4 regions of the Pantoea sp. X-Soil-MYKO-1785 genome follow, and region 2 is predicted to be linked to each of the others. Evidence: predicted binding sites of a transcription regulator. Region 2 holds the regulator's gene; each other region holds the start of a gene.
What was found. The regulator PhoB, encoded in region 2, activates phosphate uptake and scavenging genes when phosphate is short. The targets are predictions, from matches to a motif close to CTGTCATAAAACTGNCNNAT.

Region 1 (5,832 bases), 750 kb from region 2:
GGAGCCGATCCACAGCTGCGCACGCTGCGCGATCAGCGGCTGCAGGCGCTCAAACCAGCGGCTCAGATCGGCGCGCCAGACGTTACGCCCGTTGATTACCCCCAGCGACAGCAGCCAGCTGGCCGGCAATTGCTCATTCAGTTGCTGAATATCATCCCGGCCATGCACCAGATCGACATGCAGCCCCTGCACCGGCAGCTGGCGAATTACCTCTATGTTCTGACTGATACTGTCGAAATAGCTGGTGAGCAGCAGTTTGCTCTGTCCCTGCAGTGCATCGTAGGCGGGCTTAAACGCCTCACGCCACGCCTGCGGCAGCTCCAGCGCCAGCGCGGGTTCATCAATCTGCACCCATTCGATATCGCGTTTTGCCAGCTCGGCCAGCACCTGCTGGTAAACCGGCAGGATCGCTTTCAGCAGCGACAGACGGTCAAATGATTCCCCTTTGACCTTACCCAGCCACAGATAAGTCACCGGCCCCAGCAGCACCGGCTTGATGTTGTGGCCCAGCGCCAGCGCCTCGTCGACTTCATCCAGCAACTGGGTCCAGGCCAGCCGGAAAGTCTGGCCCAGCGTAAACTCAGGCACTATGTAGTGATAGTTGGTGTTAAACCACTTGGTCATTTCCGCCGCCGCCGCGGGTTCGCCGGTTGGCGCGCGGCCTCGACCCAGACGGAACAGCGTATCCAGATCAACCGAACCCTCTTTGTTCTGATGACGTGCCGGCACGTTGCCCAGCATCAGGCTGGTGGTCAGCACGTGATCGTACCAGGCAAAGTCACCCACCGGCAGCAGATCGACTCCCGCTTCTTTCTGTTGTTGCCAGTGACGCGCACGCAGCTCACGGCCCACCGCCAGTAATTCCTGCTGGCTGCAGTGACCAGCCCAGTAGCTTTCCTGAGCTTTTTTCAGTTCGCGGCGCAGGCCAATACGCGGAAAACCAAGGGTATGGTTGAGAATTGTCATTCGCTGTTCTCCAGATAATCTTTCACTTTGGCTGACAGCCAAAGATGTTTAGCCGTCCAGATGTTTACACCGCTATAATCTGCGGGTACTGTATGTTCCTCAAGCGCAATATGTTCATTTTCGATATGAAGGACTCTCATGATCGAACTCAAGCACCTGCGGACGCTTCAGGCTCTGCGTAATACGGGTTCGCTGGCGGCGGCGGCATCCCAGCTTCATCAGACGCAATCGGCGTTGTCCCACCAGTTCAGCGATCTGGAACAGCGGCTGGGATTCCGCCTGTTCGTGCGTAAAAGTCAGCCGCTGCGCTTCACGCCACAGGGCGACATCCTGCTGCAGCTGGCCGAACAGGTGCTGCCGCAGATTCAGCAAGCATTGCAGGCCTGTCATGAGCCGCAGCAGACCACTCTGCGGGTGGCGATTGAGTGCCATAGCTGCATCCAGTGGCTGACGCCGGCGCTGGATAATTTCCGTCAGAGCTGGCCGCAGGTGGTGATGGATTTCAAATCAGGCGTCACCTTTGATCCTCAGCCTGCGCTGCAGCAGGGCGAGCTGGATGTGGTGCTGACCTCCGACATCCTGGCACGCTCCGGGCTGTTCTATTCGCCGATGTTTGATTTTGAAGTTCGGCTGGTGCTGGCACCGGATCACCCGCTGGCGCAGGTTGAACATATTGCCCCTGAGGATCTGGCCGATGAGGTGCTGATGATCTATCCGGTGCAGCGTCAGCGCCTTGATATCTGGCGTCACTTTCTGCAACCGGCCGGCGTCAGCCCGGCGCTGAAAAACGTGGATAACACCCTGCTGATGATTCAGATGGTCTCTGCTCGTATGGGCATTGCCGCGCTGCCACACTGGGTGGTAGAGAGTTTTGAGAAGCAGGGACTGGTGGTGACCAAAACGCTGGGTGACGGGCTGTGGAGCCGTCTTTATGCCGCGGTGCGCGATGGCGAGCAGCGTCAGCCGGTGCTGGAAGCCTTTATCCGCTTTGCCCGTCAGCATGCCTGTGAACATCTGCCTTTTGTCCGCGATGCGCTACAGCCCGGTGCGATATTGCAGCGTTAAGTCGGCGGCTACAAACCTGCGCGGCGGTGGGCAAAATCCCCTATAATGCGCAGCCTGTCGACTGACCATGAGAAGATCTCACCATGACTAACAACGATATTCTGCGCAGCGTGCGCTACATGCTCGATCTGAGCGATGCCAAAATGGTGGAAATTTTTGCGCTGGCGCAGTGTGAAGTCCCACAGACGGATATTCAGGCGTGGCTGAAAAAAGATGAAGATGCGGCGTTCCGTCCCTGCCCCGATGTGCTGATGGGTTATTTCCTGAATGGCCTGATCTTCTACCGTCGCGGTAAAAGCGAAGAGATGCCCGCCCCGTCGATTGAGCGCAAGATGAATAACAATATCTTTATGAAGAAGTTGCGCATCGCCTTTGATCTGAAAACCACCGATATTCCTGAGGTACTGAAGCGCGTGAACTTTACCGTTTCGCAGGCGGAAATCGGTGCAATTTTCCGCAAGCCTGACCATAAGAACTATCGCGAATGCGGTGATCAGATTCTGCGCAACTTCCTGAAAGGGCTGGCGATGATCCAGCGTCCGAAGAGTGGAAAGCCAGCTTAACTTCTGTTGCCGATCGCTTCGGGTACCTGCGTGGTCAGCAGTGGCGCACCTGATCGCAAAGAAAGCCTGCATCCATGCAGCACGGCCTCGCCATCCCTGGCCCGGACGATCCACAGGGATGTGAGATTCCTTCGCGATCGGACGCGCCAGCCCGGGAGGCCGCCCCCATGCAACAGCCCTGTTTATGATCGGTCACCGCGCCCCACCACCCAGCGCTTATGCACCCACAGCGAGGCGAGGATCACCAGCGCGCCCGCAATAAAGCTCGGCCAGTGCGGTTTCTCCTGCCAGATGGCCAGGTTAACCAGCAGGCCAGCAGGCACGTGCATGTTGTTCATGATGCCAAGCGTGCCGGCATCGACCTGGGTCGCACCATAGTTCCACATAAAGTAGCCCAGGCCCGAAGCGGCCACGCCCAGCCACACCAGAATGCCCCACTGCAGCGAGGTGGTGGGTAATTTCTGCGGATTGCCCCAGGCAAACCAGGCGATTACCGCGATCGCCACCGCGCCCAGATAGAACCAGGAGAAGGCGGTGTGCTGCGGCATCGGACGGGTCTCCTGCAGGCGCTTATAGCCCACCATACCGGCAGCAAAGCAGATGTTTGCCAGCTGCACCAGCAACAGGCCAGTCCAGAAGTTATCGCTGACTTTGTCATAGCGAATGATGGCCGCACCCGCCACCGCCAGCAGGGCGCTGAAGATATAGCCGACCCGCAGCGGACGGCGACTGATCAGATCATAAATCAGAGTGACATAAAGCGGCGTCATCACCGTAAACAGCAGGAACTCAGACACGCTGAGGTAGAGGTAGGCTTCAAAACTCAGCAGGTACATCACCCCTAATTGCAACATCCCTACCAGCATATAGAGCAGCAGCGTTGAGGGGCGATAGCCGCGCCAGCGCAGGAACGGCAAAAAGACCAGCGCGGCCAGCGCCAGTCGCATCAGCACGGAGAACCAGCTGTCCACCTGACCGGCAAGATATTCGCCAATCAGGCTAAACGAAAAAGCCCACAGAATAGTGGTAATGATCAATAAGAACACGGTAACGACCCCGAAATTAACAGAGCGACAGTGTAAACAATGTGCTGCCGGGCGGCTGCACTATCTGGTTTACATCTGGTCACTTACCAGCCAAACAAATTCATCCGGCGATAGCTTCATTATTGCCCGTTAGCATCACCTTCTCTTTTTACGCCCGCCTGCCGTGCAAAATGCGCGAAATAAACCATATGATGATCACTATCGCTCTTAACTGTAATAAAAGTGTAACAAATGTGTCACACATCACAGTAACGTCGCGTCACTACTTTTATTCTTTGCGCGAAATGGAACATCACGCCGCCATTTTCTTCTTGTCTTTTTTTGACCCAACCACTGGGAATGTAAAAACCATAAAGTGCCCTGGAGGGCCTCACTGATGCTGAGTATTTTTAAACCTGCACCCCGTCAGCCGCAGGTGGCCGCGGATCGCGTTGATCCGCTCTACCGTCGCCTGCGCTGGCAAATTTTCATCGGGATCTTTTTCGGCTACGCCGCCTACTATCTGGTCAGAAAAAACTTTGCGCTTGCCATGCCGTATCTGGTGGAGCAAGGCTTTTCACGTGGCGACCTCGGCTTCGCCCTGTCAGGCATTTCCATCGCCTACGGCTTCTCAAAATTCATCATGGGCTCAGTTTCCGATCGCTCGAATCCGCGCGTCTTTTTACCGGCCGGGCTGATCCTGGCCGCTGCGGTGATGCTATTTATGGGATTTGTGCCGTGGGCCACCTCCAGCATCATGGTGATGTTCGTGCTGCTGTTTATCTGTGGCTGGTTCCAGGGAATGGGCTGGCCACCGTGCGGACGGACCATGGTGCACTGGTGGTCACAGAAGGAGCGCGGCAGCATTGTCTCGGTGTGGAACTGCGCCCATAACGTCGGCGGCGGCCTGCCGCCACTGCTGTTTCTGCTCGGTATGGCGTGGTTCAACGACTGGAAAGCGGCGCTCTACATGCCGGCCTTTGGTGCCATCCTGGTGGCGTTCATCGCCTTTGCCCTGATGCGCGACACACCGCAGTCCTGTGGTCTGCCGCCGATTGAAGAATACAAAAACGACTATCCGCCGGATTACGATGCCAGCCATGAAGAAGAGCTGACGGCTAAGCAGATCTTCATGAAATATGTACTGCCCAATAAACTGCTGTGGTACATCGCCCTGGCAAACGTGTTTGTCTACCTGCTGCGCTACGGCATTCTGGACTGGTCACCGACCTACCTGAAAGAGGTGAAGCACTTCACACTGGATAAGTCCTCCTGGGCCTACTTCCTGTATGAGTATGCCGGCATTCCGGGAACGCTGTTGTGTGGCTGGATGTCGGACAAAGTGTTCCGGGGTAACCGTGGCGCGACCGGGGTGTTCTTTATGACGCTGGTCACCATCGCCACCGTGATTTACTGGCTGAACCCGGCGGGCAATCCCGGCGTTGATATGGCCTGTATGATCGTGATTGGCTTCCTGATTTACGGCCCGGTGATGCTGATTGGTCTGCACGCGCTGGAACTGGCACCGAAGAAGGCCGCCGGCACCGCTGCGGGCTTTACCGGTCTGTTTGGTTATCTGGGCGGTTCCGTCGCGGCCAGCGCCATTGTCGGCTATACCGTCGACTACTTTGGCTGGGACGGCGGCTTCCTGGTGATGATTGCTGGCTGTGTACTGGCGGTGATCCTGCTGTTACTCACCATGGTCAGCGAGCACAAACACAAACAAAAACTGCTCTGACGGCAATGAAAAAGGGCCGGTTAACCGGCCCTTTTTTCGCGCTGCATTATCAGGAAAGGTAGAGATTACGCAGCGTCTGCGGCACCGCATCGTCGGCATTTGAACCGATCACTTCCAGCGCTGGCAACCGGTCTTTCAGCCGCTGGTGGGCGTTGTCCATGATGAACCCTTTACCCGCCATGCTCAGCATCTCAACATCATTCATGCCGTCGCCAAAGGCGATGCAATTATGCAGCGTATGGCCCAGTTGCTTCGCCACGGCTTCCAGTGCATGTCCCTTCGATACGCCGCCCGCCATCACTTCAAGGCAGGTAGGCAGTGAAAAACTGACGTTGACCCGATCGCCCCAGCGCGCTTCAATCGCCTGCTCCATCGGGATCAGATGCTCAGGATCTTCGCAGGTAAAAAAGACCTTACTGATGTTATCCGTCGGCAACAAACCCGGTTCATATACCTGATAGTTGAATACCGATTC
Region 2 (5,832 bases):
TCTGTTATTTATAGCCATCTGGATGGCTATACGTCTGAACGCAGGATGACACGTGCCGCCGTCCGCTGCAACAGAAGAAAATTCACCGCTCATGAAGAAAATTCATGTTGGCTGATAAGATGAGTTGCTGCCCAGCTTTGCAGCGGCTAAGGAGAGCCGTCTGTTACGCCAGTGACGATGATATTTACAGCAGCTAAGAAGAGCAGAAGGTGCGACCAGAGGTGAATCATCCAGCGCCGGTTAAGCAAAGTGTTACGCGCCTGAAGACGACCGATACAGCGCCGCGTGCCGGTCGCGGATAAGCAAAGCCATACGCGCCTGAAGACGATCGGTTAAACGCCGCGCGCCGGCAAAGCACATGCAGAACGCGCGCCTGAAGATGATCGATTAAGCGTGATGCCTGCCTGAAAAGGGTTAATTAAGCGCCGCGCGCGCCTGCGCCATCTGGCTATCAGAGAGTGGCAGATATCCCGCCTCGCTGACCCGTCGCTGTCCCTGCACCGAGAGCACCTGCTGCAGGAACGCTGCCACCAGCGGCGGCAATGGCTGACCCGGCGCCTTGTTGACGTACAGATAGAGCGGACGGGCCCACGGATAACGACCACTGCGGATCGCCTCTGCGTCGGGTGCTACAGCCTCACCCCGAGGGTTCACCACCGCCAGCATTTTTACGCCGCTGAGATGGAAGCCAAAACTGGCGTAACCGATGCTGCGTGGATTGCCGGCCACCGCCTGTACCACCGCTGCCGAACCGGGAAATTCGGCTACGTCATTGCGAAAATCGCCCTGACAGAGCGCCTGCTGCTTGAAGAATCCCCAGGTGCCGGACGCCGAGTTGCGTCCGTAGCGCTGGATCGGTCGGCGGACCCACTCAGATGCCTGCGTGCCGAGATCGCCCCAGCGTTGCGGCACCGATGTCGCGCCACACAGGCGGGTAATCGAGAAAATGGCGTCGAGCTGACGCGGCGTAATCTGCTGCAGCGGATTGCGTTGATTAACCACCACCACCAGCGCATCCATCGCTACCGGTACCGCCAGCGGAGGATAACCATAGCGCGCTTCAAACGCCTGCCGTTCATCCGCCTGCATCGGGCGGCTCATTGGCCCAAGCTGCGCCGCACCGGCAGCCAGCGCAGTCGGCGCGGTCGACGAACCGGAAGCCTGCACCTGCACATTGACCCCCGGTGCCTGCCGGCTGAAATCCTCGCCCCACAGCGTCATCAGGTAGCCCAGCGTATCAGACCCGACGCTGCTGAGGTTGCCCGACAGCGTGCCGGGCTGGGCCAGCGCCATGCCTGGCAATAAAATGACCATCAACAAAACAAGTGCGCGCATCAAGCAGATCCGTCAGCCATTAATGGAGGCATTCTCCTGCATCCCACTGCTGACAATCAACCTTGCCGGCAGGGTAAAGGTAAAACAGGTCTCCTGATGCGGCACGCTGGTGATATCTAGCCGCGCATTATGGTGGCTCAGGGCATGTTTCACGATCGCCAGCCCCAGCCCGCTGCCGCCGGTCGCCCGCGATCGCGCCTTATCGACCCGGTAGAAACGCTCGGTGAGACGGGGAATATGTTCAGCCGCGATGCCCGGCCCGTTATCGCACACCCGAAACGTTGCGCCCTGCTTGCTGCGCAGCCAGCTGATATCAATGCGCGTGCCCTCCGGCGTATGATTTACCGCGTTGTAGACCAGGTTGGAGATGGCGCTGCGCAGTTGTTCATCGTTGCCGAACACTTTCAGATGCGGATCGGTATGGAAATGGATGTCGTGACGTCCGCCGCTCAGGGTGGCGGCCTCATGCTGCAGCAGCCGGAGCATCACCGGCACATCAACCTTCTCTTTCAGATCGATCGCCGGTGCAGCTTCAATCCGCGACAGCGTCAGCAGCTGTTTAACCAGGCTGTCCATGCGGCGCGTCTGCTCCGACATGGTATGCAGCGCCTTACCGCGTGAACGCTCGTTCATCACCGAGTCATTCATCATCTCCAGATAGCCCTGCAGCACCGTCAGCGGGGTGCGCAGTTCATGGCTGACGTTGGCAAAGAAGTTACGCCGCGCCCCCTCCAGCTGATGCATCTGAGTGACGTCACGCGCCACCAGCAGCCACTGGCCTTCACTGTAGGGCATAACGCGAAATTCCATGTGGTACTGGTTATTCAGCACCAGCGTCAGCGGTTTGTCGAAGTCACGCTGGCGGATATAGCGCGAGAATTCCGGATAGCGCAGCAGGTTAAGGATGTTCTGGCCATTATCTTCTGGCCAGCGTAGCCCGAGATGCTGTTGTGCCAGCCCGTTGCACCAGAAAATGGTGCCCTCTTCGGTGGTGAGGATCACCGCATCCGGCAGCGACTCAGCGCCGCTGCGAAAGCGTTTAATCAGGTTGCCGAGTTCACGCCGCCGCCGCCGGTTGCGTAACTGCATCTGGTAGAGCCCGTAAAACAGCGGTTCCCAGCTGGCCCGCCCGGCCGGCGGCGTCATGGTGCGATCGAGCCACAACCAGTGCGACAGGCGCATCAGGTTGTGGAAATGCCACAGCAGCACCGCCAGCACGCTCAGCAACAGCAGCCACGGCAGATAACCGAACAGCAGGCCAAGCAGCAGCGCAGGCAGACACGCCAGCAGCAGTTCTGACAGTAATCTCTTCCAGGAGAGGCGTTCCAGCACGGTGAAAACTCCGTTTAGTAGCGGGCAGAGAAACGATACCCTGTTCCACGGACGGTTTGTACCATGCGATCGTGGCCGGAGACTTCCAGCGCTTTACGTAAACGGCGAATGTGAACATCGACGGTGCGATCTTCGACATACACGTTGGTGCCCCAGACGTGGTTCAGCAGCTGTTCGCGGCTATAAACCCGCTCCGGGTGGGTCATAAAGAAGTGCAGCAGTTTATATTCGGTAGGGCCCATTTCCAGCGGCGTGGTTTCCGACATCACCCGGTGCGAGGAGGGATCCAGACTCAGTCCCTGCATCTCAATCACCTCTTCCACCGCCATCGGTGAAATACGGCGCATGACGGCTTTGATGCGCGCCATCAGCTCTTTTGGCGAGAACGGCTTGGTGATGTAATCGTCAGCGCCGACTTCCAGCCCGCGCACCCGGTCCTCTTCTTCACCGCGGGCGGTTAGCATCATCACCGGAATATCGCGGGTCATCGCTTCGCGTTTCAGATGCTTAATAAACTGAATGCCGCTGCCGCCGGGTAACATCCAGTCCAGCAGAATCAGATCGGGCCAGGGTTCAATCAGCTTACCCACTGCGCTGTCATAATCTTCCGCCTCAATTGGCTGATAGTCGTTCTGCTCCAGAACAAAGCACAACATTTCACGGATTGGGGCTTCATCTTCCACAACCAAAATGCGCTTAGCCATTATTACTCCTGCTGATATGACGGCTGTCACTGAGATTCGCGGCGCCATTATGCGTCAGATTTGTGACACTTTTATGAAAAACATACCCGCTCATTCAGGCCAGTGGTAATCAATTATGACCGCGCAGCGACAATTTTTCGCTTTGGCCACAGAGCCAGTATAATCGCCGGGCGAATTACAACGGCAGGGAGTTTTATGCGCATCATTCATACTGCGGACTGGCATCTGGGGCAGTTCTTTTACAACAAGAGTCGGGCAGCGGAACATCAGGCGTTTCTCGACTGGTTGTTGATCCAGATCGAACAGCATCAGGTGGATGCGTTAATCGTGGCGGGCGATCTGTTCGATACCGGCACCCCGCCCAGCTACGCGCGCGAAATGTTCAACCGCTTTGTGGTGGCGCTGCAGCCCAGCGGCTGTCAGCTGATTGTGCTGGCGGGCAATCACGACTCGGTGGCGACGCTCAATGAGTCACGCGAACTGCTCGCCTGCCTGAATACCCGGGTGATCGCCACGCCCGAGGCCAACAGCGATGTGCTGCTGCTCACCACCCGTCAGGGCGCGCCGGGCGTGCTGCTGTGCGCCATTCCATATCTGCGGCCGCGCGACATCCTGCGCAGCCGCGCCGGCCAGTCCGGACGCGACAAGCAGACCTCGCTGCTGGAGGCGATTGCTCATCATTATCAGCAGCGCGTGGCTGCCGCGCGGGCGCTGGACCCGGCTCTGCCAATCGTGGCCACCGGCCATCTCACCACCGTCGGCGTCAGCCAGAGCGACTCGGTACGTGACATCTATATCGGCACGCTGGACGCCTTTCCGGCCGCCGCCTTTCCTGAGGTCGATTACATCGCGCTCGGCCACATTCATCGCGCTCAGCGGGTAGCGGGCACCGAGCACATCCGTTACAGCGGCTCGCCGATTGCACTCAGTTTTGATGAACTGGGCAGTGAAAAAAGCGTCTTCCTGCTGGACTTCACCCCGCGCGGTTTGCAAACGGTGACGCCGCTGGTGGTGCCGCAGGTGCAGCCGATGCAGGTACTGAAAGGCTCACTGGCACAGATTGCGCAGCAGCTCAGCGATTTCAGCGGCGTGCAGCAGGAAAAACCGACCTGGCTGGATATCGAAGTCACTACTCAGGAGTACCTCAGCGACCTGCAGCGCCAGGTGGAAACCCTGACCGCAGAACTGCCGGTGGAAGTGTTGCTGTTGCGCCGCAGCCGCGAGCAGCGTCAGCACAGTCTGGCGCGACTCGACAACGAAACCCTGAGCGAACTGAAAGTGGAAGAGGTGTTTGCCCGTCGCCTGGCGCTGGATAGTGAACTGCAACCGCAGCAGATCGATCAGATGACCACCCTGTTCCGCCAGACGCTGGCCGACATTGAGGAACCACAGTGAAGATCCTCACGCTACGGTTTAAAAACCTTAACGCACTGCGCGGTGAATGGTTTATCGATTTCCGCGCCGAACCCTTCGCCAGCAACGGGCTGTTCGCGATTACCGGTGCCACCGGCGCAGGCAAAACCACGCTGCTGGATGCCATCTGTCTGGCACTCTATCACCAGACGCCGCGTCTCGGCGCCATCTCCCAGAGTCAGAATGCGCTGATGACCCGCGACTGCGCCGAGTGTCTGGCCGAAGTGGAATTTGAGATCAAAGGCGAAGCCTGGCGCGCCTTCTGGAGCCAGAACCGCGCACGCGGCACCGCCGACGGCAAACTGCAGGCGCCGCGGGTGGAGCTGGCGCGCTGTGCCGACGATACCATCGTCGCCGACAAGGTCGGTGACAAACTGAGGCTGATTGAGACCCTTTCCGGCCTCGACTTTGAGCGTTTTACCCGCTCGATGATGCTCTCCCAGGGACAGTTCGCCGCCTTCCTCAACGCCAAAGCCAGCGAACGGGCCGAACTGCTGGAAGAGCTGACCGGCACCGAAATTTACGGCCAGATTTCCGCCGCAATCTATGAACGCCATAAAGAGGCAAAAACCGCGCTCGACCTGCTGCGCAGCCGGGCGGGCGCCATGGCGCTGCTGGATGACGACACCCGCACCGCGCTGCAACAGCAGATGCTGCAACTGAGCGCGGCGGAACAGACGCTGAGTCGTGACTATCAGCACGCCCAGCAGCAGCAGCAGTGGCAGCAACAGGCGCAGCAGCTCCAGCAGGATATCGCGCAGACCCGCCAGGCGCTGCAACAGGCGGAGGCGGCGGCGCAGGCCGCTGAAGCGGACCGGCAGCGGCTGACGCGCAGCGAACCGGCTGAAAAGCTGCGGGCTACCCTGCAGCAGCGCGACGAACGGGCGAATGCGCTGCGTGAGGTACGCAGTCAGCAGCAGCAGCTGTCCGACGCGCACCAGCAGGCGCTGGCTGAACAGCAACGCCAGCAGCAGCACTATGCCGCCGCCCAGGCCGCGGCGGAACAGGCACGCCAGCAACAGCAGCAACAGGAGAGCCTGCTGACCGA
Region 3 (5,832 bases), 920 kb from region 2:
TCAGCAGCAGCACGCACAAGGTAATAATCAGTACACCCGCCCAGGCCAGGCTCTGCCATTCGGCGAACGGGCTCATGGCGAACTTAAAGATGGTGACCGGCAGATTCGCCAGCGGCTGCATCATGTCGGTACTCCAGAACTGGTTCGACAGCGCAGTAAACAGCAGCGGTGCGGTCTCGCCAGCGATGCGGGCAATCGCCAGCAATACCCCGGTGATAATGCCGGAGACCGACGCCTTCAGGGTGATGGCGGAGATCATCTTCCACTTCGGCGTGCCCAGCGCGTAAGCCGCTTCACGCATGCTGTCCGGCACCAGCCGCAGCATGTTCTCGGTGGTACGGATCACGATCGGCACCTGCAACAGCGCCAGCGCAATCACCCCGGCCCAGCCGGAAAAGTGCTGCATCTGTGACACCACAATGGTGTAGACAAACAGTCCGACCACAATCGACGGTGCCGACAGCAGAATGTCGTTAATAAAGCGGATCACCTCCGCCAGAAACGATTTACGGCCATATTCCGCCAGATAGATACCGGCCATGATGCCCAGTGGCGTGCCGAAGAAGGTCGACCAGAAAATCAGTAATCCGCTGCCCGCTAAGGCGTTCGCCAGACCGCCGCCGGCGGTGTTCGGTGGCGGCGTTGATTCGGTGAACAGCGACCACGATAGGCCATCAAGGCCGCGTGATACGGTGGTGAACAGGATCCACACCAGCCAGAACAGACCAAATGCCATGGTCAGCAGCGACAGCGTCAGCGCTATCTTGTTTTTGGTGCTGCGCCAGGACTGCATCTTACGACGGGACGCGTCCAGTTCGGCGCGCGCCTGAACTTCAATGGTGGTCATGATCGCGCTCCTTCACTTTTCGCCAGCCGCATAATCATCAGTTTTGAAATCGCCAGCACGATAAAGGTAATCACAAACAGGATCAGGCCCAGCTCCATTAACGCCGCCACATGCACGCCGGACTCCGCTTCAGCGAACTCATTGGCGAGGGCGGAGGTGATGCTGTTGCCCGGCATAAACAGCGACGGGCTGTCGAGCTGGTAGGTGTTACCGATGATAAAGGTCACCGCCATGGTTTCACCCAGTGCGCGGCCCAGCCCCAGCATCACGCCACCAATCACGCCGTTTTTAGTGAACGGCAGCACGATGCGCCAGATCACTTCCCAGGTGGTGCAGCCGATGCCGTAGGCCGACTCTTTCATCATCACCGGCGTCTGCTCAAACACATCGCGCATCACGGAGGCGATGTAGGGGATGATCATGATCGCCAGAATCACGCCAGCGGCCAGAATACCGATACCGAATGCCGGGCCGGAGAACAGCTCACCGACAATCGGAATGCCTGACATCACGTCGTTGACCGGCGTCTGGAAATATTCAGCAAACAGCGGCGCAAACACGAACAGGCCCCACATGCCGTAGACAATGCTGGGGATGGCGGCCAGCAGCTCAATGGCGGTACCCAGCGGGCGACGCAGCCAGCCTGGCGCGAGTTCGGTCAGGAACAGCGCGATACCAAAACTGACTGGCACGGCAATAATCAGCGCGATGATAGAGGTGACGAGGGTGCCGTAAATCGGTACCAGCGCACCAAATTGTTCGTTGGGGGCATCCCAGGTTTTGGTCCACAAAAAGGAGAAACCAAACTTCTGAATGCTTGGCCACGAGGAGATGATCAGGGAGACGATAATGCCGCCCATCAGCAACAGGACGATCAGTGCGGCAAGCTTGACCAGCGCACCAAATATTCTGTCACCTTGCTTGCCTGGGGCTTTGAATGCCGGCTTGGTTGCAGCCATAGAAGTCTCAGTCTTCAGGAGTTAACAGGGCGGCAGTACGCCGCCCGTTGGGTCTGACCGAACCGGAGTCCGGCCAGGGTCGGTCAATTACTGATAAAGCGCCTTACCAGAACTGTCTTTGATATTGGCTTTCCAGGCAGCGCGAATCTGCTCGGTCACGCTTTCAGGCAGGGCGGCATAATCCAGCGCGGTGGCGGTTTTGCTGCCGTTTTTGTACGCCCAGTCAAAGAACTTCAGCACTTCGCTGCCTTTGGCCGCATTAGCCTGATCTTTGTAAACCAGGATAAAGGTGGTGGAAGAGATAGGCCAGGCATCCGCACCTTTCTGGAAGGTCAGGTCCTGAGCGAAAGATTTGCTCCAGTCTGCGCCTTTCGCCGCGTTGCTGAAGCTGGTTTCGCTCGGTGCGACCGGCTTGCCATCAGCGTCCATCAGTTTGGTGTAGGTCAGGTTGTTCTGTTTGGCGTAGGCATATTCCACATAGCCGATTGAACCCGGCAGACGCTGGACAAACGCGGCCACGCCGTCGTTGCCTTTGCCACCCAGACCGACCGGCCAGTTTACGGTGTTGCCTTTACCAATTTTGCTGTTCCACGCCTCATTCACTTTCGCCAGGTAGCTGGTGAAAACGAATGAGGTACCTGAACCATCAGCGCGGCGCACCACGTTGATATTCGTCTCTGGCAGTTTTACGCCTGGATTGAGTTTAGCGATCGCCGGATCGTTCCACTTTTTGATGGTGCCGAGGTAGATGTCGCCGACGGTTTTACCGTCCAGCGTCAGTTCACCTGATTTGATGCCCGGCAGGTTAACCGCCAGCACCACGCCGCCGATCACCGTCGGGAACTGGAACAGGCCATTTTTCTGCAAATCTTCATCTTTCATTGGCGCATCGGACGCACCGAAATCGACGGTTTTGGCGATGATTTGTTTCACGCCGCCAGATGAACCGATGCCCTGGTAGTTAACTTTGCTACCGGTGGCTTGCTGATACTCTGCTGCCCACTTGGCATAAACCGGCGCCGGGAACGTCCCGCCTGCGCCCGTCAGATCGGTGGCCGCAAAAGCAGATACCGCGCTGACTGCAAAGGTGGCGGCGAGGATTCGGGCTACGGTGCTACGCATCAGTGTCATGTTCCCTCCAGGGGAGAAAATTCAGGCTCGGGGCCGTTTTAGTAAGAGTCAGTGATTGCTGCAGGAGGGAAAATAGGACAGTTTGATGACAATGAAATGTACGAAATATGACAGTTATATGACAGTGGGCAAAAATGAAGCGGGCCCGCGACCGGGCCCACTTTGTTATTCTACGGTAACCGATTTCGCCAGGTTACGCGGCTGATCGACGTCGGTGCCTTTGATCAGCGCGACGTGATACGACAGTAGCTGCAACGGCACGGTATAGAAGATCGGCGCAATCACCTCTTCCACGTGGGGCAGCGGGATAATCTTCATCCCGTCACTGTCGCTGAAGCCGGCATCCTGATCGGCAAACACATACAGCAGACCGCCGCGTGCCCGCACCTCTTCGATGTTGGATTTAAGCTTCTCCAGCAGTTCGTTGTTGGGTGCCACCACGATCACCGGCATATCGGCATCAATCAGCGCCAGCGGGCCGTGCTTCAGCTCGCCCGCCGCATAGGCTTCGGCGTGAATGTAGGAGATCTCCTTCAGCTTCAGCGCGCCTTCCATGGCGATCGGGTACTGATCGCCACGGCCGAGGAACAGCGCATGATGCTTATCCGAGAAGCCCTCTGCCAGATTTTCAATCAGCTTATCCTGCGCCAGCATCTGTTCGATCCGGCTGGGCAGCGCCTGCAGCGCGTGGACAATCTCATGCTCGGTTTCCGCCGCCATGCCTTTCAGCCGGCCCAGCTTCGCCACCAGCATCAGTAACACTGCCAGCTGCGTGGTAAAGGCTTTGGTCGAGGCAACACCGATTTCGGTGCCCGCTTTGGTCATCAGCGCCAGATCAGATTCCCGCACCAGCGACGAACCGGCCACGTTACACACCGCCAGGGAACCGAGATAGCCCAGCTCTTTGGAGAGACGCAGTGCTGCCAGGGTGTCGGCCGTTTCGCCCGATTGCGATAAGGTGATCAGCAGGCTGTTTTTCCGCACTGCCGACTTGCGGTAGCGAAACTCAGAGGCAATCTCGACATCGCACGGGATGTTTGCCAGCGACTCAAACCAGTAGCGTGACACCATGCCGGAGTTATACGAGGTGCCGCAGGCGATAATCTGGATATGCTCCACCTGCGCCAGCAGCGCTTCTGCACCTGCGCCCAGCTCGCTGAGATCGACCTGGCCGTGACTGAAACGGCCACTCAGAGTGCTTTTCAGCGCCATCGGCTGCTCGTAGATCTCTTTCTGCATGTAATGGCGGTAGATGCCTTTGTCACCGGCATCATACTGCAGGGTCGATTCGATCTCTGCGCGCGTCACCGGTTTACCGGTACGATCAACGATGGTCACATCGCGACGGCTGATTTCCGCGATATCACCCTCTTCCAGATAGATGAACCGACGCGTCACCGGCAGCAGCGCCAGCTGATCGGAGGCAATAAAGTTCTCGCCCACGCCACGACCGATCACCAGCGGGCTGCCGGAGCGTGCCGCCACCAGCAGCGACGGATCGCGGCTGTCCATGATTACCATGCCATAGGCACCGCGCAGTTGCGGGATGACGCGCAGCACCACTTCACGCAGCGTTCCGCCCTGTTTCTGCTCCCAGTGAACCAGGTGCGCCACCACTTCGGTGTCGGTTTCAGAGGCAAAAACGTAGCCACGCTCGATCATCGCAGCGCGTAGCGGCTCATGGTTTTCAATGATGCCGTTGTGCACGATAACGATGTGCTCAGAAACGTGCGGATGCGCATTGGCTTCCGACGGCTCGCCGTGCGTTGCCCAACGCGTATGGGCAATACCGGTGCCGCCAATCAGCGGCTGCTGTTCGGCTGCATCGGCCAGCTTCTGCACTTTCCCTAAACGTCGCAGGCGCGTTACGTGCCCCTGACGATCGACCACGGCCAGACCGGCCGAATCATATCCGCGATACTCAAGACGACGCAGGCCTTCCAGCAGAATTTCTGCGATATCGCGTTGTGCTACTGCACCAACAATTCCACACATAATGATGTTTTCCTGACTACATGGCTGTTCGCCACTTTCGTTGTCATGCGACCTGATATCCGGCTTTGCCGGTTCCCCGAGCCTTGTAGAGAGTGGGGATTATAGTTTTGGCACTGCATCGGCCCGCTTCATGCGGGCCGTTAAAAATTATTTTTTCTTCTGTGGGCGCTGCCAGTCCGCTTTGTGATTCTGCTCTTTGCGGTTGTAGACCAGTCCCGCTTCGGTGACATCTTTCATAATGGTGGTGCCCGCCGCAATGGTAGCACCTGCAGCCACGCTGACCGGCGCCACCAGCTGGGTGTCCGAGCCGACAAACACGTTATCGCCAATCACGGTTTTTGATTTATTCGCGCCATCATAGTTACAGGTGATGGTGCCGGCCCCGATGTTGACGTTAGCGCCGATCTCCGCGTCGCCCAGATAGGAGAGGTGACCCGCTTTCGAACCTTCGCCCAGACGGGCTTTTTTCATCTCAACGAAGTTACCGACATGGGCGGCGTGCGCCAGTTCACTGCCGGGACGCAGACGGGCAAAGGGTCCGACGGTACAGGCGCTGGCCAGATTCGCATCCTCGATCACCGAATAAGGGCTGATGTCGCAATCGTCGCCGATCACGCTGTTTTTGATGATACAGCCGGCGCCGATTTTTACCCGATCGCCCAGTGTTACCTGACCTTCAATGATGACGTTGGTGTCGATTTCCACATCCCGGCCGTGGGTCAGAGTGCCGCGCAGGTCAAAGCGGGCCGGATCGCGCAGCATTACGCCCGCCAGCAGCAGGCGCTCAGCCTGTTCAGTCTGATAAGTGCGTTCCAGCGTTGCCAGCTGCAGACGATTATTCACGCCATCGGTCTCACTGATGCGCGTCGGATGAACCGCCTCAATCAGCCGGCCTTCCTG
Region 4 (5,832 bases), on a different replicon from region 2:
GATCAATAGGTATCGCCTACAGTATGAGCACGCGAACAGAGCAGAGTGGCGGGGCCAAAAAGGCTTGTTACCAGACTGAAGCCAGCATAACCGCCGACTTCATTGACCTTGCCGTAAAGCCTGACGTCATAATATCTGCTGCTCGCCCCGCCTCACAGCGCGTGCAGCATCGCACGACGTTGCACTGTCGACGTCAAATAATTCTGCTTTGAGGATGCCGTCATGACCCCTTTTCATCAACTGACTGCCACCAGCCTGCGTGGCCAGCCTGTCCCGATGGCCGACTATGCTGGCAAGGTGGTTCTGGTGGTTAACACCGCCAGCCATTGTGGCTTCACGCCGCAATACGCAGGCCTTGAGGCGCTGTATAAGAAATACGCTGACCAGGGTCTGGTGGTGCTTGGGTTTCCCTGCAACCAGTTTGGAAAGCAGGAACCCGGCGGGCCCGACGAAATCACCCAGACCTGCCAGATCAACTACGGCGTGAGCTTTCCGATGTTTGAGAAAGTAGACGTCAATGGAGCCGCCGCGCACCCGCTGTTTCGGTACCTGAAAGACCAATTGCCCGGCGTGCTGGGGGGTCGGATCAAGTGGAACTTCACCAAGTTCCTGATCGGACGTAACGGCAAACCGCTCAGGCGTTTTGCACCGATCACTACCCCGCAGAAAATGGAAGCCGCCATTCTGGCTGCGCTTGAAACCGACGCAAAACCTTAGTTTCAGCCATTCGCTTTAAGATCTTGCGGCACGCGGATTCCGGCTGGATAAGGCGACCTTCGCGCCTCGCGCAAGCGCTGCCACCGCATGTTTATTAGCGGCCGCAGCGCTGTCTGTAACATAGACGGCCGGGGTAACAGCGTTAAAAAAGTGAGCTGCTGCTGTTGAATGCCACGCTGTTGCATGGCTAAACCCAACGGCAACACGGTGAAGGGACGTCTGACCGGTTAAACGCAGAGCGGCGTACTGCCTCACCTGATGATAAAGCGGCGGGTATTATCTGGCGACGCTAAAGCCAGGCTGAATCCGGCTCTTTTACAATCCGTGATGCGATTAACGGAGACAGCCTGGAGTGAGGAGAAGCTTTATTTCAGCGGTTCCGCCAGCGTTACGATCCACAACTCGCTATCTGACTCGGGTTTCTCCAGCGGCTTCAGGCCGATAGTGGTGGCCACCGGCTTATCATCGACCGTCAGCGTCCCCTGCTCGTTCACCCGATAATCCTTGCGCTTCTTGCCTTCAACCGGCTTATTCATCACCGTTTTCACGCCAAAGTCATTGTCATTAGCCACCGCCAGGGTTTTATTGTCAATCAGCGCCAGCCCTTCGGCCTTCTCCTGCTGCCAGCCGAGCTGACGTAAATCGACCACCCGCGTTTTAGCCGCGAGCTTAATGCCGCGCTGCGCCAGCGTGTTCTCATCGTCAAACTCCGGGTAGTCGTCAGGCTTATCGAATGCGGCAAGATCGGTAGCCCGGCTCAGATCCACCTTATAAATAAGGTTACGCATTGCGTCGTCTTTGCTGCTGCCCTGTTCAATCAGCAGGATATGCTGATTGTCGATCGCCACGATATCGCCAATTTTCGCGTCGCTGTTTTTAGCGTAAGCCTCGCTGTCGATGGGGTAACCAAACATCGCGGTTTTCCCGGTCGCCGGATCAAAGCTGACCAGGCGGGTAAAGCGCGCCTGCTTTTTACTTTTACCCTCGATATCCAGCGTGCTCTGCACCGCGGCGATAATACGGCCATCCGGCATGCGGGTGAGGCCTTCAAAGCCACGATTTGGCTGGCGCCACTTAAGAATATTCGGCAGACCACCGGCGATCGATTTCTCTCCTTCCGCGGCCTGCGGCCCGTGAATCGCCAGAATCTTACCGCGCTGATCAACGTTAATCAGGAACGGGCCATACTCATCGCTCAGCCAGTATCCGCCCTTGCCGTCAGGCGTAATGCCTTCCGTATCCAGACCCCGGTTATCGCCATGCAGCACTTTCAGGGTATCGCTGAGCGCGACTTCATTGGTTGAGCCGATGACGCCATCCTGTAGCGGTAAGCCGTTCACATTGCCCTTCTCGTCATGCAGCGGCCGGGCATCCGTGGCCTCCACTTTGCCGTTCTGCACCCGAATCTTCATCAGCAGCGGGGCGAAGTCTGGCGTAACGAAAATTTTCGCCTCCTTTTTACCCACATCAGGCGAGTCGGCATTCGGTCCGCGATCGGTGACGGTTTCGAAGGTGAGCGCGTCGCCCTGCTTGCCGGTAAACAGCAAGCCGGAGCCGATCCCTACCGGCAAACCCTGTGGAAACGCGCTGGCGAAAGCGCCGCTGTAGCTTACGCGCGTACCTTCGGGAAAACTGACAATATAGTGCTCAGCCTGAGGCTGTGCCGCTAACGTTGATAAAGAGAGCGCACAACCGAGAATCAAGGCAATGATTTTTATTTTCATAATGTTAACGTCCATGAAGGAAAACTGACATCTTAAGGGAGACAAATGACAGTTAAATGATATGCCCGGCAAACTTAGGCGGCTAACAGCTTGATTTCACCTCGTTAAGAAGCGGGATGGTGCGGGGATGAAGGTATATTTCTGTGACAGGGTAAATAGCATCGGGCAAAGAGGAGCTAGCTATGCGGTCAGTTGTTGTGGTCCCGTACGATAAACAGTGGCCGGAAATGTTTAAGGCAGAAAGTGCCTTAATAAAGACATTTTTAGGTGAGATAGTTAAAGATATTCATCATATTGGCAGTACGGCGGTGCCTGGCCTCGCAGCAAAACCCGTTATCGATATACTGCTGGAAGTGTACGATATCAACCCACTGGATAAATACCGCTCTGCAATGGCCCGCGCCGGATACGTTGCGCGCGGTGAGAACGGAATTGCAGGGCGACGCTACTTCATTAAGGGTGGTGACAGGCGCAGCCATCAGCTACATGCGTTTGCAGTCGGCGATACACAGATATTAAGACATCTTGCTTTCCGTGATTACCTGAGGAAAAACAGCGATATCGCCGAAAAATATGCCGGGATAAAGCGCGCGGCAGCATCGCTGTATAACAACGATGCGCATCGCTATAGCGCATTCAAAGCAGACTTTATAGAGCATCATCTGCAGCTGGCGCTGATTGATCCGCAGCGTCAGATATAGAGCCAGTCGTCCGGGTCTCAGGGTGAATGGCTGTGGCTGTGGCTATGGTCAGCATTGTTCAGCTCACGCCTCGTTTGTCTTGTCCTGGCTGTGGTATCTGACACGCTTCGCTTGCTGCAGTCATCACCCGCTTTCCCCTCTGCCACCTTACCCTGCCCTGACTCTTTCAGGCGTCGCGGTCAGTCTGTTGAGTAATGGCGTTAACGGTGCGCTGTTACTCTTTGAAGTCCTGCATAAGTTCAGAAACAATATCTGCCGCCGGACGAATGGATTTGATGACGGAAATACCGGTCCCGGTGGACACGATGCCCTGGTCAAAATTGCCGAGCCTCATGGCCTGCCACAGCGAGTGATAGCCGTTCATCGCTTTGAACATGGCGTCCCGATCGGTGCCCTGCGCATCCAGTTCTGCCAGTGCAGGGCTCAGATCGGTGGGTAAAGTACGGTAATAAGCCGGCAGCGTGCGGAACAGCAGTAACTCCTCCGCCGTTGAGTCGACAATCAGCCGTTTAACCTTGTCAGCGGCGGGGTTCTCGTCTGCAGTTAAAAACAGGCTGCCGGCATAAACCCCTTCCGCTCCCAGCGCCAGGGCAGCACGCACGCCACGGATATCACCAATACCGCCGGCGGCGATGACCGGGACTTTTACGCTATCCGCGATCATCGGAACGATGCTGAAGGTGCCAATCACCCGGGTTGGCACGGTGCCTCCTTCATCAAATCCGGTGGCGATGATGATGTCAGCCCCTAATCGCTCGGCTTCTTTTGAATTAGCGATGGTCGGCGTCAGGGCGCGATAAAGGATTTTTATGCCGTGGCTTTTAAAGAAATCAAAAATTTCAGCGTCCAGCAGCTCATTGAGTAGCACCACTTCCACGCCTTCTTCAACCAGCATTTCTGCGGTGGGCCGCCAAAAATCCATGGCCGGGCCGTTGATCACGGTGGCAGCAAAGGGTTTGCTGGTCAGCTTTTTCACTTTTCTGATCTCTTCCCGCATGCGGTCCAGTGCCACATAACGTGAGCCCGGCAGGCTTTGCTGACCGGCGTGCGGACCCAGCGTACCCAGCCCACCAGCATTTGAAACGGCAGCGACCAGTTCCGCATTGGTCAGGAAGTACAACGGTGCCTGTATCAGCGGATAGCGAATATTCAGGATTTTAGTGACGCGATTATTCATTTTTTGCTCCTGCAGAAAATTACACAGGCAAAATGTTACGCTTTACATAATGGAAAGGAATCGTCAAAAATAGAAACCTGATGCCCATATATGGAAAACACAGTGGATTTTAACGCTACGAAATTGTTCATCGCCGTGGTGAATGCCGGCAGTTTTTCGGCGGCCAGTGACAGAATGGGCGTGCCGATCTCCACCCTGAGCCGCAAGATTAATGAGCTTGAGCAGGCCCTGAAGGTGCAACTGCTGGAACGCTCACGACAGGGGGTAAAACCCACCCATCGCGGGCAACAATTTTTTGAACAGGCCCGTCTGGGCGTCGAACTGCTGGAAGATGCGCAAAAGTCTGTCACCTCAGCCCACACGCTTCAGGGCAAATTGCGCCTGTCGGTCCCGCCTGAGTTCTCACTGTGGTGGGATTTACTGATCGCATTTCAGCAACGCTATCCTGATATCAGCGTATTTTGTCATTCCAGTGAAAGGGTGGTCGATTTATTCGAAGATGGTATCGATGTGGCGCTGAGAATGGGCGATTTAAAAACCGATGAGGTGATCGCTAAGCCCGTCATGAATATGGAAACGGTGTTTGTAGCCAGCCCGGCATTACTGACGCGTCACGGCACCCCGAAGACGCTGACTGAAATGGCCCGGCTACCGATTGCCGCGTGGGAAACGCTGAATCGCGGTGTTTTTGAATGGAACGCGGAAGCGGAAAAAGTAAAATACGCGCCCTTCTTTACCACTAATAACGTTCAGGGATTACTTCATTATGCTCTGCAGGGAATGGGTGTCGCTAAGTTGCTGAATATATCTGTCCGGCCCTGGCTGGAAAGCGGTGAACTGATACAGCTATTACCCGGGATAGCCACGCAAAGCCTCCCGCTGCACCTGGTCTATGCCCGCCATAAACATCCGTCAACCCTGGTGCGAGCGTATCTGGATTTTTGCTCAGAATGGACAAAAAAGCTCAAGTAACGAGATAGCAAAATAATCTGTCCGGTTACCCCGACGCAGCCTGCTCAGCGGTGCTGAAGGGTAGATGATTCGCCAGGAAATTGTCGGAGTACGATGCAGTCGCCCGCACTTAACGCCGCCAGTTTGCCGCTGGCGGCCTGACGTGATAACGGCACTTGAGACGCCGCCACCCGGTTTATCTGCAATCAATACGTGTTAGCACCGCTATGCATTATCCGACGTGATCGGTCCGCATGAAGAGGTTGAATCCGCCAGATGCAGAAAATAGTCAGGTATATCGCATGGTTTGAAAGTATGAGCGCCGTTGAGTTCATTACCAATCCACTGAGTCTTGATTTCAATCATCGGGGTTTGAATCAAAACGCAGCAAGAATCTATTATATAGATGGTTATGAAATAACAGCTGACGAACTTAGAAATGTAATAAAGAAACGCTGCCAGGGTTTTGACGAAAGCAGTGTCAGGCTAATAACGCCACTGCTGCTGCAGTTGCTGCCGGCAGACAGTGAGGCTTTCTTTGCACGTTGCAGATGTCGTCGGA

Region 1: a site for PhoB is predicted at 3,852-3,871, ahead of glpT (glycerol-3-phosphate transporter). Genes of this name have one in related genera too.
Region 3: a site for PhoB is predicted at 3,043-3,062, ahead of pstS (phosphate ABC transporter substrate-binding protein PstS). Genes of this name have one in related genera too.
Region 4: a site for PhoB is predicted at 2,485-2,504, ahead of AC6I8D_RS21110 (esterase-like activity of phytase family protein). Genes of this name have one in related genera too.

What each region holds. Positions count from the first base shown of each region.
Region 1 is NZ_AP036000.1:182,349-188,180, reverse strand. It holds gene metE (5-methyltetrahydropteroyltriglutamate--homocysteine S-methyltransferase) at 1-966, opposite strand, end outside; gene metR (HTH-type transcriptional regulator MetR) at 1,105-2,031, shown strand; gene AC6I8D_RS00845 (YehS family protein) at 2,115-2,594, shown strand; gene AC6I8D_RS00840 (carboxylate/amino acid/amine transporter) at 2,777-3,640, opposite strand; gene glpT (glycerol-3-phosphate transporter) at 4,017-5,357, shown strand; gene yigL (sugar/pyridoxal phosphate phosphatase YigL) at 5,407-5,832, opposite strand, start outside.
Region 2 is NZ_AP036000.1:936,301-942,132, reverse strand. It holds gene AC6I8D_RS04250 (PstS family phosphate ABC transporter substrate-binding protein) at 415-1,335, opposite strand; gene phoR (phosphate regulon sensor histidine kinase PhoR) at 1,348-2,667, opposite strand; gene phoB (phosphate response regulator transcription factor PhoB) at 2,682-3,371, opposite strand; gene sbcD (exonuclease subunit SbcD) at 3,567-4,766, shown strand; gene AC6I8D_RS04230 (AAA family ATPase) at 4,763-5,832, shown strand, end outside.
Region 3 is NZ_AP036000.1:11,394-17,225, reverse strand. It holds gene pstA (phosphate ABC transporter permease PstA) at 1-847, opposite strand, end outside; gene pstC (phosphate ABC transporter permease PstC) at 844-1,806, opposite strand; gene pstS (phosphate ABC transporter substrate-binding protein PstS) at 1,894-2,937, opposite strand; gene glmS (glutamine--fructose-6-phosphate transaminase (isomerizing)) at 3,103-4,932, opposite strand; gene glmU (bifunctional UDP-N-acetylglucosamine diphosphorylase/glucosamine-1-phosphate N-acetyltransferase GlmU) at 5,080-5,832, opposite strand, start outside.
Region 4 is NZ_AP036001.1:250,868-256,699, reverse strand. It holds gene AC6I8D_RS21115 (glutathione peroxidase) at 223-717, shown strand; gene AC6I8D_RS21110 (esterase-like activity of phytase family protein) at 1,083-2,441, opposite strand; gene AC6I8D_RS21105 (GrpB family protein) at 2,624-3,142, shown strand; gene AC6I8D_RS21100 (NAD(P)H-dependent flavin oxidoreductase) at 3,357-4,319, opposite strand; gene AC6I8D_RS21095 (LysR family transcriptional regulator) at 4,422-5,291, shown strand; gene AC6I8D_RS21090 (hypothetical protein) at 5,586-5,832, shown strand, end outside.